4 regions of the Streptomyces sp. NPDC050416 genome follow, and region 1 is predicted to be linked to each of the others. Evidence: riboswitches for the same ligand, from Rfam matches in the RefSeq annotation. Region 1 holds a riboswitch; each other region holds the start of a gene.
What was found. Region 1 has a riboswitch for cyclic di-AMP ahead of ACIBL4_RS26770 (transglycosylase family protein). Riboswitches for the same ligand answer to the same signal wherever they lie in the genome.

Region 2: it holds a riboswitch for cyclic di-AMP, as region 1 does, so the genes downstream of both, ACIBL4_RS02695 (peptidoglycan DD-metalloendopeptidase family protein) here and ACIBL4_RS26770 (transglycosylase family protein) in region 1, are expected to answer to the same signal.
Region 3: it holds a riboswitch for cyclic di-AMP, as region 1 does, so the genes downstream of both, ACIBL4_RS07640 (NlpC/P60 family protein) here and ACIBL4_RS26770 (transglycosylase family protein) in region 1, are expected to answer to the same signal.
Region 4: it holds a riboswitch for cyclic di-AMP, as region 1 does, so the genes downstream of both, ACIBL4_RS08665 (transglycosylase SLT domain-containing protein) here and ACIBL4_RS26770 (transglycosylase family protein) in region 1, are expected to answer to the same signal.

Annotation. Positions count from the first base shown of each region.
Region 1 covers NZ_JBITII010000009.1:99,610-102,809, forward strand. Annotated here, with positions in the region: gene eno (phosphopyruvate hydratase) at 1-277, opposite strand, end outside; gene ACIBL4_RS26770 (transglycosylase family protein) at 556-1,236, opposite strand; cyclic di-AMP (ydaO/yuaA leader) riboswitch at 1,241-1,406, opposite strand; gene ACIBL4_RS26775 (transglycosylase family protein) at 1,635-2,561, opposite strand; gene ACIBL4_RS26780 (cytochrome P450) at 2,690-3,200, opposite strand, start outside.
Region 2 covers NZ_JBITII010000001.1:589,680-592,879, reverse strand. Annotated here, with positions in the region: gene ACIBL4_RS02700 (alpha-galactosidase) at 1-1,128, shown strand, start outside; cyclic di-AMP (ydaO/yuaA leader) riboswitch at 1,440-1,601, shown strand; gene ACIBL4_RS02695 (peptidoglycan DD-metalloendopeptidase family protein) at 1,606-2,529, shown strand; gene ACIBL4_RS02690 (DUF6250 domain-containing protein) at 2,726-3,200, shown strand, end outside.
Region 3 covers NZ_JBITII010000002.1:575,757-578,956, forward strand. Annotated here, with positions in the region: gene pcrA (DNA helicase PcrA) at 1-784, opposite strand, end outside; cyclic di-AMP (ydaO/yuaA leader) riboswitch at 1,075-1,248, shown strand; gene ACIBL4_RS07640 (NlpC/P60 family protein) at 1,257-2,444, shown strand; gene ACIBL4_RS07645 (hypothetical protein) at 2,554-3,200, shown strand, end outside.
Region 4 covers NZ_JBITII010000002.1:771,001-774,200, reverse strand. Annotated here, with positions in the region: gene ACIBL4_RS08670 (HAD family hydrolase) at 1-547, shown strand, start outside; gene ACIBL4_RS08665 (transglycosylase SLT domain-containing protein) at 511-1,290, opposite strand; cyclic di-AMP (ydaO/yuaA leader) riboswitch at 1,294-1,467, opposite strand; gene ACIBL4_RS08660 (polyprenyl synthetase family protein) at 1,976-2,986, shown strand.

The sequences.
Region 1 (3,200 bases):
CCTGGTCGATCAGGCGCTGCTCGGTGGCGTCGTAGCCGACGAGCTCCGGGCCGATCTGCTCGATGACCGCGAGGACGGCCTTCTCCACACCCTTGCCGAGGTAGCGGTTCGAGTCGCCGTCGCGCAGCTCGATGGCCTCGAAGGCGCCCGTGGAGGCGCCGGACGGGACGGCGGCACGACCGGTGCTGCCGTCGTCGAGGCCGACCTCGACCTCGACCGTGGGGTTGCCTCGGGAGTCCAGGATTTCCCGGGCTACGACGACGTCGATGGACGGCACGAGCATCTCCTTCTTCATGTGACGCGGGTACGCGGGCCGCGGGGCCCGGCGAGGCGCGGGCCGCGGTGGCTCGCGACATGAGCCTAACCGGCTCCGGGCGATCGGCCACCGGGTCGCCCACCCCATGGACAGAACCGAGAGTAAATTGTTTCCGAACGGAACAAAGCCGGTTCGCAAAGACCGGCAGAAAAGACCGGCAGAAAAAAACCCCGCCCCGGCGCGCACGGGGGATGACGCACCGGGGCGGGGAGCCCGTGGGGACGGGGGTGGGCCGCTGCTTACTTCAGGTGCAGCTGCTGGCCCGGGTAGATCAGGTTGGCGTCCGTGATGATGTCCTTGTTCAGCTCGAACAGCTTCTCCCAGCCGCCCTCGACCTTCTGCTCGGTCGCGATGGAGCTGAGGGTGTCACCCTTGACGACCTTGTACTCGCCGTCGCCCTTCTTGACCTTCTTGCCGGTCGGGGTGGTGACGGTCTTCTGGGTCTTCTGGGTCTGGGCCGGGCGCTCGTCGGAGCGGGAGGCCGGCTGCTGCTCGGTCTGGCGGGTCTCGGTGGAGCCGCTGCTCTGCTCGGAGCCGCCGCTGTAGCCGGCGCTCGACAGGCCCTTGCCACAGACCGGCCAGGCACCCTTGCCCTGGCTCGCGAGGACCTTCTCGGCGATCTGGATCTGCTGGTCCTTGGTGGCCTGGTCGGCGGTGGAGGCGTACTGGGTGCCGCCGTACGCGGACCAGGTGGAGGCGGAGAACTGCAGACCGCCGTAGTAGCCGTTGCCGGTGTTGATGGACCAGTTGCCGCCGGACTCGCACTGGGCGACGGCGTCCCACTCGGAGGCGGTGGCGGCGGAGGCGTTGCCGGCCGCCATCAGCGGGGCGGCGACGGCGGCACCGGTGACACCGGCGATGGCGATGACCCGAGAGGCCTTGGACGGACGGCGGTGCGTGCCCTTGCCGGAAAACAGCATGGAGAGATCCCCTCACCGACGCCTGCGAGGTGAGCTGTCGGGTTCGGGCCGGTTGAGTTGCCCGGCCGCGTCCCTCCCGGGACGCGGCTTCACCCCAAGCCCTTCCGGCCAACTGGCCGGTCGGACACCTACCTTGGGTCCCCCGCTCCTGCCTACGGCGCTTGACGCGACGACTGTTCCCGTGCGGCCGCTGGCAGGATTCGGCGTTGCGGCAGCCGGGGCTCGCGGTGGCGAGCGGTCATGACCGTAGACATGCGATCGGCGGAATTTCAAAGACGATCAGGGCTTCTGAGATCTATCTCTCACCGCACCGATAAGGGACATTAGCCACGAACAGTGACGTGAACTCGCACGGTTTCGGGGTGACTTCCGCCCCCGTTTCCGTACTGCCCCACCGCCTACCGCTCGTCCGCTTCGACCCCTACCGTGAGCTTCTGACCGGGGCGGATGAGGTTCGGGTCGGTGCCGACAGCCGTCTCGTTCCCGACGTAGAGCGTGCGCCATCCGCCGCTGAGATCAAGAGAGTTCGCGATGGACCAGAGGCTGTCGCCGGGGCGGACGGTGTAGGAGCCGTCCGTCGCCTCCCGGGCGGCCTCGCCGTCGCGCGAGGCGTGCCGTCCGGCGGACCCGGACGGGCGGCCGTCCTCGGCCTTGGCGTCCTCGTCGGCGCTGGGGCCGCGGTGGCGGCCGGAGGTGGTGTCGGTCGGGGCCGAAGAACCCCCGTCCTGAGGCGACTTGGCGGGCTCGTCACTCTCGGGAGTGGGCGACGGGGAACTGCCGGGCTCCTGGTCCTGCGACTGATCCTGTGACTGTTCCTGCGACTGGTCGTGTGTCGAGGAATCGGCAGAATCAGATGACTTGTCGGAATTGGCGGTTTCGTCCGACTCGGAGGAGTCGAGCAGTCCGGGTGAGTCCGTCGGAGCGGAGGAGTCGGACGTGTCCGAGCCCTTGTCCTGTTCGAGGCCGGAGAGCAGACCGCAGGTACGCCAGGCGCCGACCCCCTGGTCGGCGAGGATTCTCTCGGCCACGGCTATCTGCTGGGAGCGGCTGGCCAGGTCGGCACTCGGGGCGTAGTCGAGGCCGCCGTGGTTCTCCCAGTCCTCCTGGGACAACTGGAGGCCGCCGAAGTATCCGTTGCCGCTGTTCTGGCTCCAGGCGCCGCCGGTCTCGCAGTCCGCGACCCGGTCCCAGGTCGCGCCGTCGGCCGCGCTGGCACCGGAGGCCCCGAGGAGCGGGATCGCGATGGCGGAGCCGGTGACCCCGGCCGCGACGAGGAGAGCCGGAGCCTGGCGGGGGCGACGGTGCCGACCGTTCCCGGAGAGCATACGGAGACCTTTCGCGAGACAGCAGTGACCGGCGCGGCGCAGGGTCTCCCGGGCCGCGCTGATGATGGGTGAACGTATCGGCAGACGATCACTTGTCACAAGTTCATGCCGCGCAGATCACGTGAAGATCACAGGTCTGACGGCGTGTCATGTTTAGCCGGTGAGAACTCCACCGGCAGCGTGCGCAGACCGCGCATGATGAGGCCGCCGCGCCATCTCAGCTCGGCCGGATCCGCCGCCAGCCGCAGGTCCGGGAGGCGGGTGAGGAGCGTGGCGAGCGCGGTCTGACCCTCCAGGCGGGCGAGCGGGGCGCCGAGGCAGTAGTGGATGCCGTGGCCGTAACCGAGGTGCTGGTTGTCGCGGCGGGCGAGGTCGAGCACGTCCGGATCGGCGAACCGCTCCGGGTCCCGGTCCGCGGCGGCCAGCACGACGAGGACCGGGTCGCCGGGCGAGATGTGCTGCCCGCCGATGGTGAGGGGCTGGGTGGCGAACCGCCAGGTGGCGAGTTCGACGGGGCCGTCGAAGCGCAGGAGTTCCTCGACGCCGGTCTCCAGGAGGCTGGTCTCCCCGGCGGCGAGGGACGACTGGAGGCGCGCGCGCTGCTCGGGGTGGGTGAGCAGGGCGTAGGTGCCGTTGCCG
Region 2 (3,200 bases), on a different contig from region 1:
CGGGCGCTCGCCGAGCGGGCCGCCGCCATGGGTGTCGAGCTGTTCGTGGTCGACGACGGCTGGTTCGGGACGCGCACGAGTGACCGGGCCGGGCTCGGCGACTGGACCCCCAACCCCGACCGCTTCCCGGGCGGCCTGAAGCCGCTCGCCGAGCACGTGCACGGCCTCGGCATGCAGTTCGGGATCTGGGTCGAGCCGGAGATGGTCAACCCGGACAGCGAGCTGTACCGCGCGCACCCGGACTGGGTGCAGTATCAACCGGGACGAAAGCGGACGGAGTTCCGCAATCAGCTCGTACTGAACCTCGCCCGCGAGGACGTCCAGGAGTACCTCTGGGAGCAGCTCGACGGGCTCCTGTCCAGCGCGCCGATCGACTACGTCAAGTGGGACTTCAACCGCTGCTTCACCGACGCCGGGTGGCCGGACGACCCCTACCCGCAGCGGCTGTGGGTCGACCACGTGCACGCCCTGTACGCCCTGCTGGACCGGCTGCGGGCCGCCCACCCCGGGGTGGCCTTCGAGTCCTGCTCGGGCGGCGGCGGCCGGATCGACCTCGGTGTGCTCGGCCGCACGGACCAGGTGTGGACCTCGGACAATACCGACCCGCTCGACCGGCTCGCCATCCAGCACGGCTTCAGTCAGATCCACCCGGCCCGGGTCATGGCCGCCTGGGTCACCGACAGCCCGAACGCCATGCTCAACCGCCGGGCCAGCTCCCTGCGGTTCCGGTTCGTCAGCGCCATGGCCGGGGTGCTCGGGGTCGGCGGCGACCTCACGAAGTGGACGGAGCGGGAACTCGCCGAGGCGCGGGACTGGGTGGAGCTCTACAAGGAGATCCGGCCCGTGGTGCAGCGCGGCGACCTGTACCGGCTGCGCCCGCCGGAGGGCGGCCTGAGCGCCGTGCAGTACGTCCTCGGCGACGAGATCGTCGTCCTCGCCTGGCTCCAGGCGCAGCGCTACGGCGAGCCCGTTCCGCCGCTCCGGCTGCGGGGTCTCGACCCGGCGGCGTCGTACGAATGCCTCGAAACGGGCGAAACTCACCGGGGAGCCGTGCTGCTCCATCACGGGCTGCGGGTCGGTCTGCGCGGGGATCTGGACGCCACCGTCGTCCGGCTTAAGAGCAAATAGCCCTTCTGTCCGAATGGAGAGTGCTTCGGTTGTTTAGGCATAACGTGCCCCGGCTGTAAAGGAGATGAGGTCGGGGTGCGTGAGCATCGTCATATTCGTGACGATGTGTTGTTGCCATGTGCACGTAATTTCGGTGTGATTCAGGGGAATTGCGGGGAGCTGGAGATCGGAAATCCACGCTCCGTGACGGAAAAAATGTCGGCGCGTCAAGAAAAACGCCGTCACGGGCAACCGCGAGCTTGTCCCTTTGCGTCCTGGTCGCTTACGTTCCCCACCAATCCGGACGGACGCCTAATCCTGCCGCCGCCCGGAGCCCGCACACACTGACCCGACGTACGGCAGGAGCGGGGGACCCACAGGTAAGACGCCTGTTCCGGTTCCCGGAACGGCTTGGGGTTAAGCCGCGCCTCGGCGTGGCCGGGCATCTCCAGTCCGAACCCGACAGCTCACCTCGCAGGCGACGGAGAGGAATTCGCCATGCCCGCGAAGGGTAAGCATCGCCGCCCGAAGTCCCAGCGTTTCACCCGCTCCATCGCCGTCGCCGGAACCGGTGGGGCCGCTCTCGCCCTTCCACTCATGGGGGCCGCCGGCGCCCACGCCGCCACCCCGCAGTCGGCTCCGGAAAAGGCCGTCCAGTCCGCGCCGGCCGCCGAGAAGAAGGCCACCGAAAAGGCTACGGGCGCCCGCTCGTACACCGTGCGGGCCGGTGACTACCTCGCGAAGATCGCCGACGAGCAGCACGTCGACGGCGGCTGGAAGAAGCTCTACTCGGACAACCGTGACGCCGTCGGCGACGACCCGTCGCTGATCCACCCGGGGCTGAAGCTGGCGATCGGCAAGAAGGCGGCGGCGAGCGGGTCCCCGGCCCCGTCGAAGGCCTCGCCATCCAAGTCCTCGAAGTCCCCGGCGTCGAAGTCGTCCGCTGCCGAGTCGCCCTCGAAGCCGGCCGCCGCCAAGCCGGCCGCCGCCAAGTCGGCCGCCGCGACCTCCAGCGGCTACACCCTCCCCGTCGAGGGCGCCACCGTCGGCACCCCGTACCACATGTCCGGCAGCATGTGGTCCAGCGGCTACCACACCGGTGTCGACTTCGTCGTCCCGACCGGCACCTCGCTCAAGGCCGTCAGCGCGGGAACGGTCGTCTCCGCCGGGTGGGGCGGCGCGTACGGCAACCAGGTCGTCATCAGGCTGAACGACGGCAGCTACGCGCAGTACGCCCACCTGTCCTCGCTCTCCGTCTCGGCCGGCCAGACCGTGAGCGCCGGGCAGCAGATCGGCCTGTCCGGTGCCACCGGCAACGTGACCGGACCGCACCTGCACTTCGAGATCCGCACCACGCCGGACTACGGCTCGGACGTGGACCCGGTCGCCTTCCTGCGCTCGCACGGCGTCTCCGTCGGCTGACCGACCGCGTCACCACCTGCCTGACACGCGACCGAAGGCCGGACCCCGATCCCCGGGTCCGGCCTTCGGTGTGTGCGCGCACCTTCCGATCGCCCCAAGGGATCGACAGCGGGCGGCAGTTGGGACACAGTGATCCCATCCGGAGCGCAAGCGCTTTCTAGATCCTTCCAGGCGGATCACCAAGGAGATGTGTCCCGTGCCGACCTCCCGCAGAGCGTTCGCCAGCCTGGCCGCCGGAGCCGCCGTGGCGGCCCTCGTCCCGACGGGCGCCGCGCACGCCGCGCCCCGGCACCGCCGCCTCATCGCCCGAGACGACTTCCATCACGGCCTCGCCCAGTGGGCGACCGAACTCCAGGACGGCGGCACCGTCACCGCGTCCCGTGGTGTTCTGGAGATCGACGTACCGAGCGGCGCGACCGTATGGTTCAGGCAGCGGCTCGAAGGGCCGTACGCCCTCGAGTACACCGCCACGCCCGTCTCCGAGGGCGGGGCCAACGACCGTGTCTCGGACCTCAACAACTTCTGGAACGCGACCGACGTCCGCTCCCCGGCCGACCTCTTCGCCACGCCGCGCGGTGGGGCGCTGGACGAGTACGACCACCTCACGACGTACTACGCCGGCTACGGTGCCAACTACAACACTACGACCCGGCTGCGGCGGTACGTCGGGC
Region 3 (3,200 bases), on a different contig from region 1:
TGACCGTCGTCATGATCAGGTCGTCGAAGTCGAGGGCGTTCGCCTCGCGCAGCCGCGACTGGTACATCGCGTAGGCCTGGGCGAGGGTCTTCTCGAAGCCGTCCGTGGCCTGGGCGGCGAAGTCCTCCTCGTCGATCAGCTCGTTCTTCAGGTTGCTGATCTTGGCGCTGAAGGACTTCGGCGGGAAGCGCTTGGGGTCGAGGTCCAGGTCCCGGCAGACCAGGGCCATCAGGCGCTTGGAGTCGGCGGCGTCGTAGATCGAGAACGAGGACGTGAAGCCGAGCTTCTTGCTCTCGCGCCGCAGAATGCGCACGCACGCGCTGTGGAAGGTCATCACCCACATCGCGTTCGCCCGCGGGCCGACGAGCTGCTCGACGCGCTCCTTCATCTCGCCGGCGGCCTTGTTGGTGAAGGTGATCGCGAGGATCTGCCCCGGGTGCACGCCCCGCTCGGCGAGCAGGTGGGCGATGCGGTGCGTGAGCACGCGGGTCTTGCCGGAGCCGGCGCCGGCCACGATGAGCAGCGGGGAGCCGGAGTGGACGACGGCGGCGCGCTGGTTGTCGTTCAGCCCCTCCAGGAGGGCGGCGGTGTCCACCGGCGGGCGCGGGGCACCGTCGCGGTAGTAGGCGTCCCGGTCCGGGGGCACGTCGAACTTCCCGCCGAACAGATCGTCCGGAACCGGCTCCGGTACGTGATCGTCCTCGGGTGGCGGCGGGGGCTCGTCCGCGGGGCCCCGCTGGGCCTGGAGGTCCGCCAGGAAGCTGTCGTCAAAGAGGCTGCTCATCGCTCTCCGAGTCTAGGGCGCCCCACTGACAGCCCGCCGCCGCCCTGAGAACATCGCCGAAAGGAACCCCTCATCACCCTGTATCCACGCACGATCACAGTCCGCTACGACTGTCACAATTATGACGAACTCGTGACCAACGCCCCTCCGTCGATGACTCTCGGCGACGCTTTCGACTAAGGTCACGAAAATGTATCGGGCATATCGCCCATCAACCTTCACAAGGGCAACACGAGTTGGCTACCGTGCGGGCAGGCCGCACGACCCCCACCGGCGAACGTCGCCGGGCCGCGCGGCCTCCGCCGAGTCCGGTGTGCCGCAGCGGCAGCCGGAGCCGGGGACCCAACCGAGAACTCTGGGGTGAATCGGCCGGACTCCCTCCACGGAGACGGCAGTAGGGCAACCCTTCCGATGTACCCGCCCGAACCCGACAGCTAACCCGGTAGGCGGAGCATGGAAGGAGTCGCCTCCCTTGGCGTCGCACCGCAAGTCGCGTCCCGCTGGTACGCGCGTCGCAGGCATACGGACCCCCGCCCTGGCAACGGCGGCCCTCACGTCCGTCGCCCTGCTGTCCCAGTCGGCCAATGCCGCCCCCGAGGCCGACGACAAGCCGAGTCTCGAGGAAGTCGAGAAGAAGGTCGACGACCTGTACCGCCAGGCCGAGTCGGCGACCGACAAGTACAACTCGGCCAAGGAGAAGACCACCAAGCAGAGCAAGCGCGTCGACACCCTCCTCGACGACGTCGCCAAGCGCACCCAGAAGCTCAACGAGGCACGGGAGGAACTCGGTTCCTTCGCCGCCGCCCAGTACCGCACCGGCGCCTCCGCCCCGGACACGGCGACGTTCCTGCTCGCGGACACCCCGCAGGACTACTTCGACCAGACCCAGCTGATGGACCGGATGACCGGCCGTCAGAAGGTCGCGGTCGACGACTACGTCACCCAGCAGTCCGAGACGATGAAGAAGCGCCAGGAGGCCACCGAGAGCCTCGAGACGCTCACCGAGACCCAGGGCGACCTGAAGACGGCCAAGGCCACCGTCCAGCGGAAGCTCGCCGACGCGCGCGACCTGCTGTCGAAGCTGACCGCCGAGGAGAAGGCACGCCTCGCGGCGATCGAGCGGGAGAAGCAGCAGGAGGCCGCCCGCAAGGCCGCCGAGCTGGCCCGGCAGCAGGCCGCGCAGCAGCAGGCGCAGGAGCAGGCCGCCCAGCAGCAGGACAGCGGCTCCTCGTCCACGGGCTCGTCCTCGTCCACGGGCTCCGGCTCGTCCACCTCGACGGCCCCGGCCGATTCCTCGTACGCCACCAAGGCCGAGAAGGCGCTCGCCTTCGCCCGCGCCCAGATCGGCAAGCCGTACGTCTGGGGCGCCGTCGGCCCCGGCTCCTACGACTGCTCCGGTCTCACCCAGGCCGCCTGGAAGGCCGCGGGCGTCACCCTGCCGCGCACGACCTACGACCAGGTCAACGCCGGCACCACGGTCCCGCTGACCGACGCCCAGCCCGGTGACCTGGTCTTCTTCTACGACGACGTCACCCACGTCGGCATCTACATCGGCAACGGCATGATGATCCACGCCCCGAAGCCCGGCACTTATGTGCGCGAGGAGTCGATCTACTACGACGGCGAGTCGGCGATCCACAGCGTGGTGCGGCCGGCCTGAGGCCGTACTTCACGGAGGGCACGCGCGTATGGGGGCGCTCTCGCGTTTTTGAGGCGCCCGCGCGCGTGCCCCGCTCGCAACGCGCGCGGCGCCTCCTAGCATCGGGCCCATGCCCGGCCCCTCCCCCTCCACCGCCTGGTGGGCGCAGCGCGCGCCGTCCGCCGGCGCCGCCGTGCTGGCGACCGGCACCCTGTCGGTCGGTCTGGACCTGGCGGGGTACGGCGGCCTGTCCCGTATCGCCCTCGGTCTGGGCTGCGCGGCGTGGCTGCTGCTCGCCGCCGACTTCACGCTGCGGCTGCTGCTGGCGGGCACGGGATGGCGGGCGTACGCGGGAGTGCCGGGCCTGGTGGACACCGTGGCGACGGCCGCCCTCACCACCGTGGCGGCGACGGCCGTCCTGGGCACCGGCTTCTCGGCGGCCGGCGCGCAGTCCCTGGCCGCGGCCCTGCTGGTGCTGGCCGTGCTGCTCTGGCCGGTGCCACTGGTCCTCCCGGCGCAGGACGGGGAGCGGCGCAGGCCCGGGACGGTGTTCGCGCGCTGCATGGCCACGCAGGGGCTCGCGGTACTCGGTGCCACGCTCGCCGCGGCCGAGTCGGCGGCCTGGCTCGCGCACGCGGCGCTGGTGCTGTTCTGGCTGGGGCTCGTGCTGTACGTCCTCACCCTGGCCCGCTTCGATGTGCGGCAGGTGGCCGAGGGGCGCGGCGACCACTGGCTCGCGGGCGGGGCGCTCGCCCTCTCGGCGCTGGCCGGGGCGCG
Region 4 (3,200 bases), on a different contig from region 1:
CGAGGCCGAGGTGGGACAGGTGTACGCCGCGGTCGACCAGGACGGGGTCGACGGCCTCACGCTCATCGAGCCGGGTTACCTGATGCCGCACCCGACCCTGCCGGCGGTGCGGGTCGACCGGCGCGACGACCTGTGGGGCGAGCCCATCAGCAAGGTGCTGCTGCGCCATCCCCACCTGTCGGACGACGAGTTGGCGGCGACGGCCCGCTCGGTGGTCGGTTCACTGGCGACGGTGACGATGTCGGGGCCCGGCACGGTCGAGCTCCAGCCGTGCGGCATCACCAAGGCCACCGGCCTGGCGCTGGCCGCCGAGCACCTGGGGCTGCGGCCGGCGGACACCCTCGCCTTCGGTGACATGCCCAACGACATCCCGATGTTCGACTGGGCCGCCCACGGCGTCGCCATGGCCAACGCCCATCCCGAGCTCAAGGCCGTGGCCGACGAGGTCACCCTGTCGAACGAGGACGACGGCATCGCCGTCGTCCTCGAACGGCTGCTGGGCGGGACGGATCAGTACGGGCCGTTGACGTTGTCGATCGAGCCGTAGCGCGCCGCCGCGTAGTTGCAGGCCGCCGTGATGTTGGCGACCGGGTCGTACGGGTCCCACGACGTGCCGTCCACGTGGTAGGCCTGGAAGGTCGGGTCGATGGTCTGGAGCAGACCCTTGGACGGCGTGCCCTTGGCGGCGTTCGAGTCCCAGTTGTTGATCGCCTGGGGGTTGCCGGACGACTCGCGCATGACGTTGCGGTAGATGCCGTCGTACGAACCCGGGATCCCCTTCTGCGCCATGATGTCCAGCGCCTCGCGGATCCAGCCGTCCAGGTTGTTCGCGTAGGTCTTCGCGGAGGCCTGGGTGGCCTGGGCGACGCCACCGGCGGGCTTCGCGGCCGGCTTGGCGGGGGCGGAGGACTTGGTCGCCGTCTTCTTCCCGGCGTCCGCCTTGGCCGTCTTCACCGTGAGCTTCAGACCCGGGTGGATCAGCTGCGGGTTGTCGCCGACCGCGGCGCGGTTGTCCTTGTAGAGCTGCTTCCAGCCGCCCGACACGTCGTACTTGTCCGCGATGCGGGCGAGCGAGTCGCCCTTGGCGACGGTGTACGTGAGGGACTTGGCGGTCTTGGCCGCCTGCGGCACGGACTGCGCGACGGTGGGTGCGCTCTGGGCCGGCTGGGCGGCGCTGGCCTGCGTCGCGCCGATCAGCGGCAGGACGAGCGCCGCTCCGCCGGTGCCGGCGGCCATGACGCGACGGGTGAACTGACTGGTTCTGGGACGACGGTGCTTGCCTCGGGGCATGGGGATGTTCCTCTCCGGCGCCTGCGAGGTGAGCTGTCGGGTTCGGGCCGGGAGGTGCCCGGCCGCCTACGGCGCTGTGTGCCGTACGCGGCTTCACCCCGAGCCGTTCCGCTGCGCGGACCGGCGACTTACCTGGGTCCCCCGCTCCTGCCCTGCGTGAGTGAGTGGGTTCGTGTGGGGTGTCCGGGCGGTGGCAGGATTCGGCGATCCGCCGGACAGGCCCGGAACGTATGCGAGAGCACATGTCGGGAACAAGCACCGGAGTCACATATCGAGCGATTGACCTTGGTCAGGGGCGTATGGGGCACTTGATCCTTTGCTGAAGCCAAGGCTCAACTTGCGTGCGGCGGAAGGAGGTACGGGTCGGTGCCGGAGTGGGATGTCACAGGGGATAACGTGACTCAACTCACTGATCACGAGTCCGTGGGGCGATTTGCACTTAGGGGAATTCGCTTATCCAACGCCGCAAATCGTGCATAGCTCGCTATTGACGGGTAAGTCGATAAATGTCTGCTCTTATGAGCTGATCGAAAACATTGCGGTCCTGATCGGATACCACCCGGCCTGTAACCCTGGGCGCTGGCGGTGATCGAAACGTGACCGGATACGCTGACTCGAGTGATGGCAGCGACCTATCGACAAACCGCGTAATCACCGGCAGACACCAGCAGACAGGAGACCCCTCGTGACCGACGTCGGGCCGTTCGGGCTGAGCGTGCGGGACCAGGCTCTGGAGGCCGATGTCCAGGCCGGGATGGCGGCTGTCGAGGAAGGCTTGCTCGAGGCCACCAAGAGTGAGGTGCCCTTCATCACGGAGGCCGCCCAGCACCTGGTCCGGGCCGGTGGCAAGCGGTTCCGTCCGCTGCTCGTGATGCTCGCCGCCCAGTTCGGCGACCGGTACGCGCCCGGGATCGTGCCCTCGGCCGTCGTCGTGGAGCTGACCCACCTCGCCACGCTGTACCACGACGACGTGATGGACGAGGCCACGGTGCGGCGCGGGGTGGCGAGCGCGAACGCCCGCTGGGGCAACTCCGTCGCGGTCCTCACCGGAGACTTCCTCTTCGCCCGCGCCTCGCACATCCTGGCCGACCTCGGCCCGGAGGCGGTGCGGGTGCAGGCCGAGGCGTTCGAGCGGCTGGTGACCGGGCAGATCCTGGAGACGGCCGGACCGCAGGACGGCCGCGACCCGGTCGAGCACTACCTGGACGTGCTGGGCGGCAAGACCGGCTCGCTGGTGGCGGTGTCGTGCCGGTTCGGGGCGATGATGTCCGGCGCCGACGACACGGTCGTGGACGTGCTGACCCAGTACGGCGAGCGGCTCGGTGTCGCCTTCCAGCTCGCGGACGACGTCCTGGACATCGCCTCCGACTCCCACGAGTCCGGCAAGACGCCCGGCACCGACCTGCGCGAGGGCATCCCCACGCTCCCCGTGCTGCGGCTGCGCGAGCGCGCGGCCCGGCTCGGACTCGCGGAGGACATCGCCCTGTGCGAGCTGCTGGACTCCGACCTCACCGACGACGACCGGCACGCCGAGGCCCTGCGCCTGCTGCGGGCCCACCCGGCGCTGGAACAGGCCCGGCGGGACACCGTCCGCTACGCCCAGGACGCCCGCTCGGCGCTGGCGCCGCTGCCCGACTGCACCGCGAAGACGGCGCTGGTGGAGCTGTCCGACGCGGTGGTGCACCGGGCCGGTTAGCGCGTTTTCCCCCACGACCCCTACGGGTCGGGGGAGATGCGGCCCTCTCGTGTCATACCGCAGCAGTACGTGGAGTTGAGCCCGGGGTCTGACGTATCTCGCCGGCCGATTTGGTCAGATGGTCACCACGGAAAGCACCACTCCTCACCAGTTCGGGTGAGAATGGCGGCTCAGGGACGAGTGCGTGCACGACACGGACAGCCGCCGCCGATCA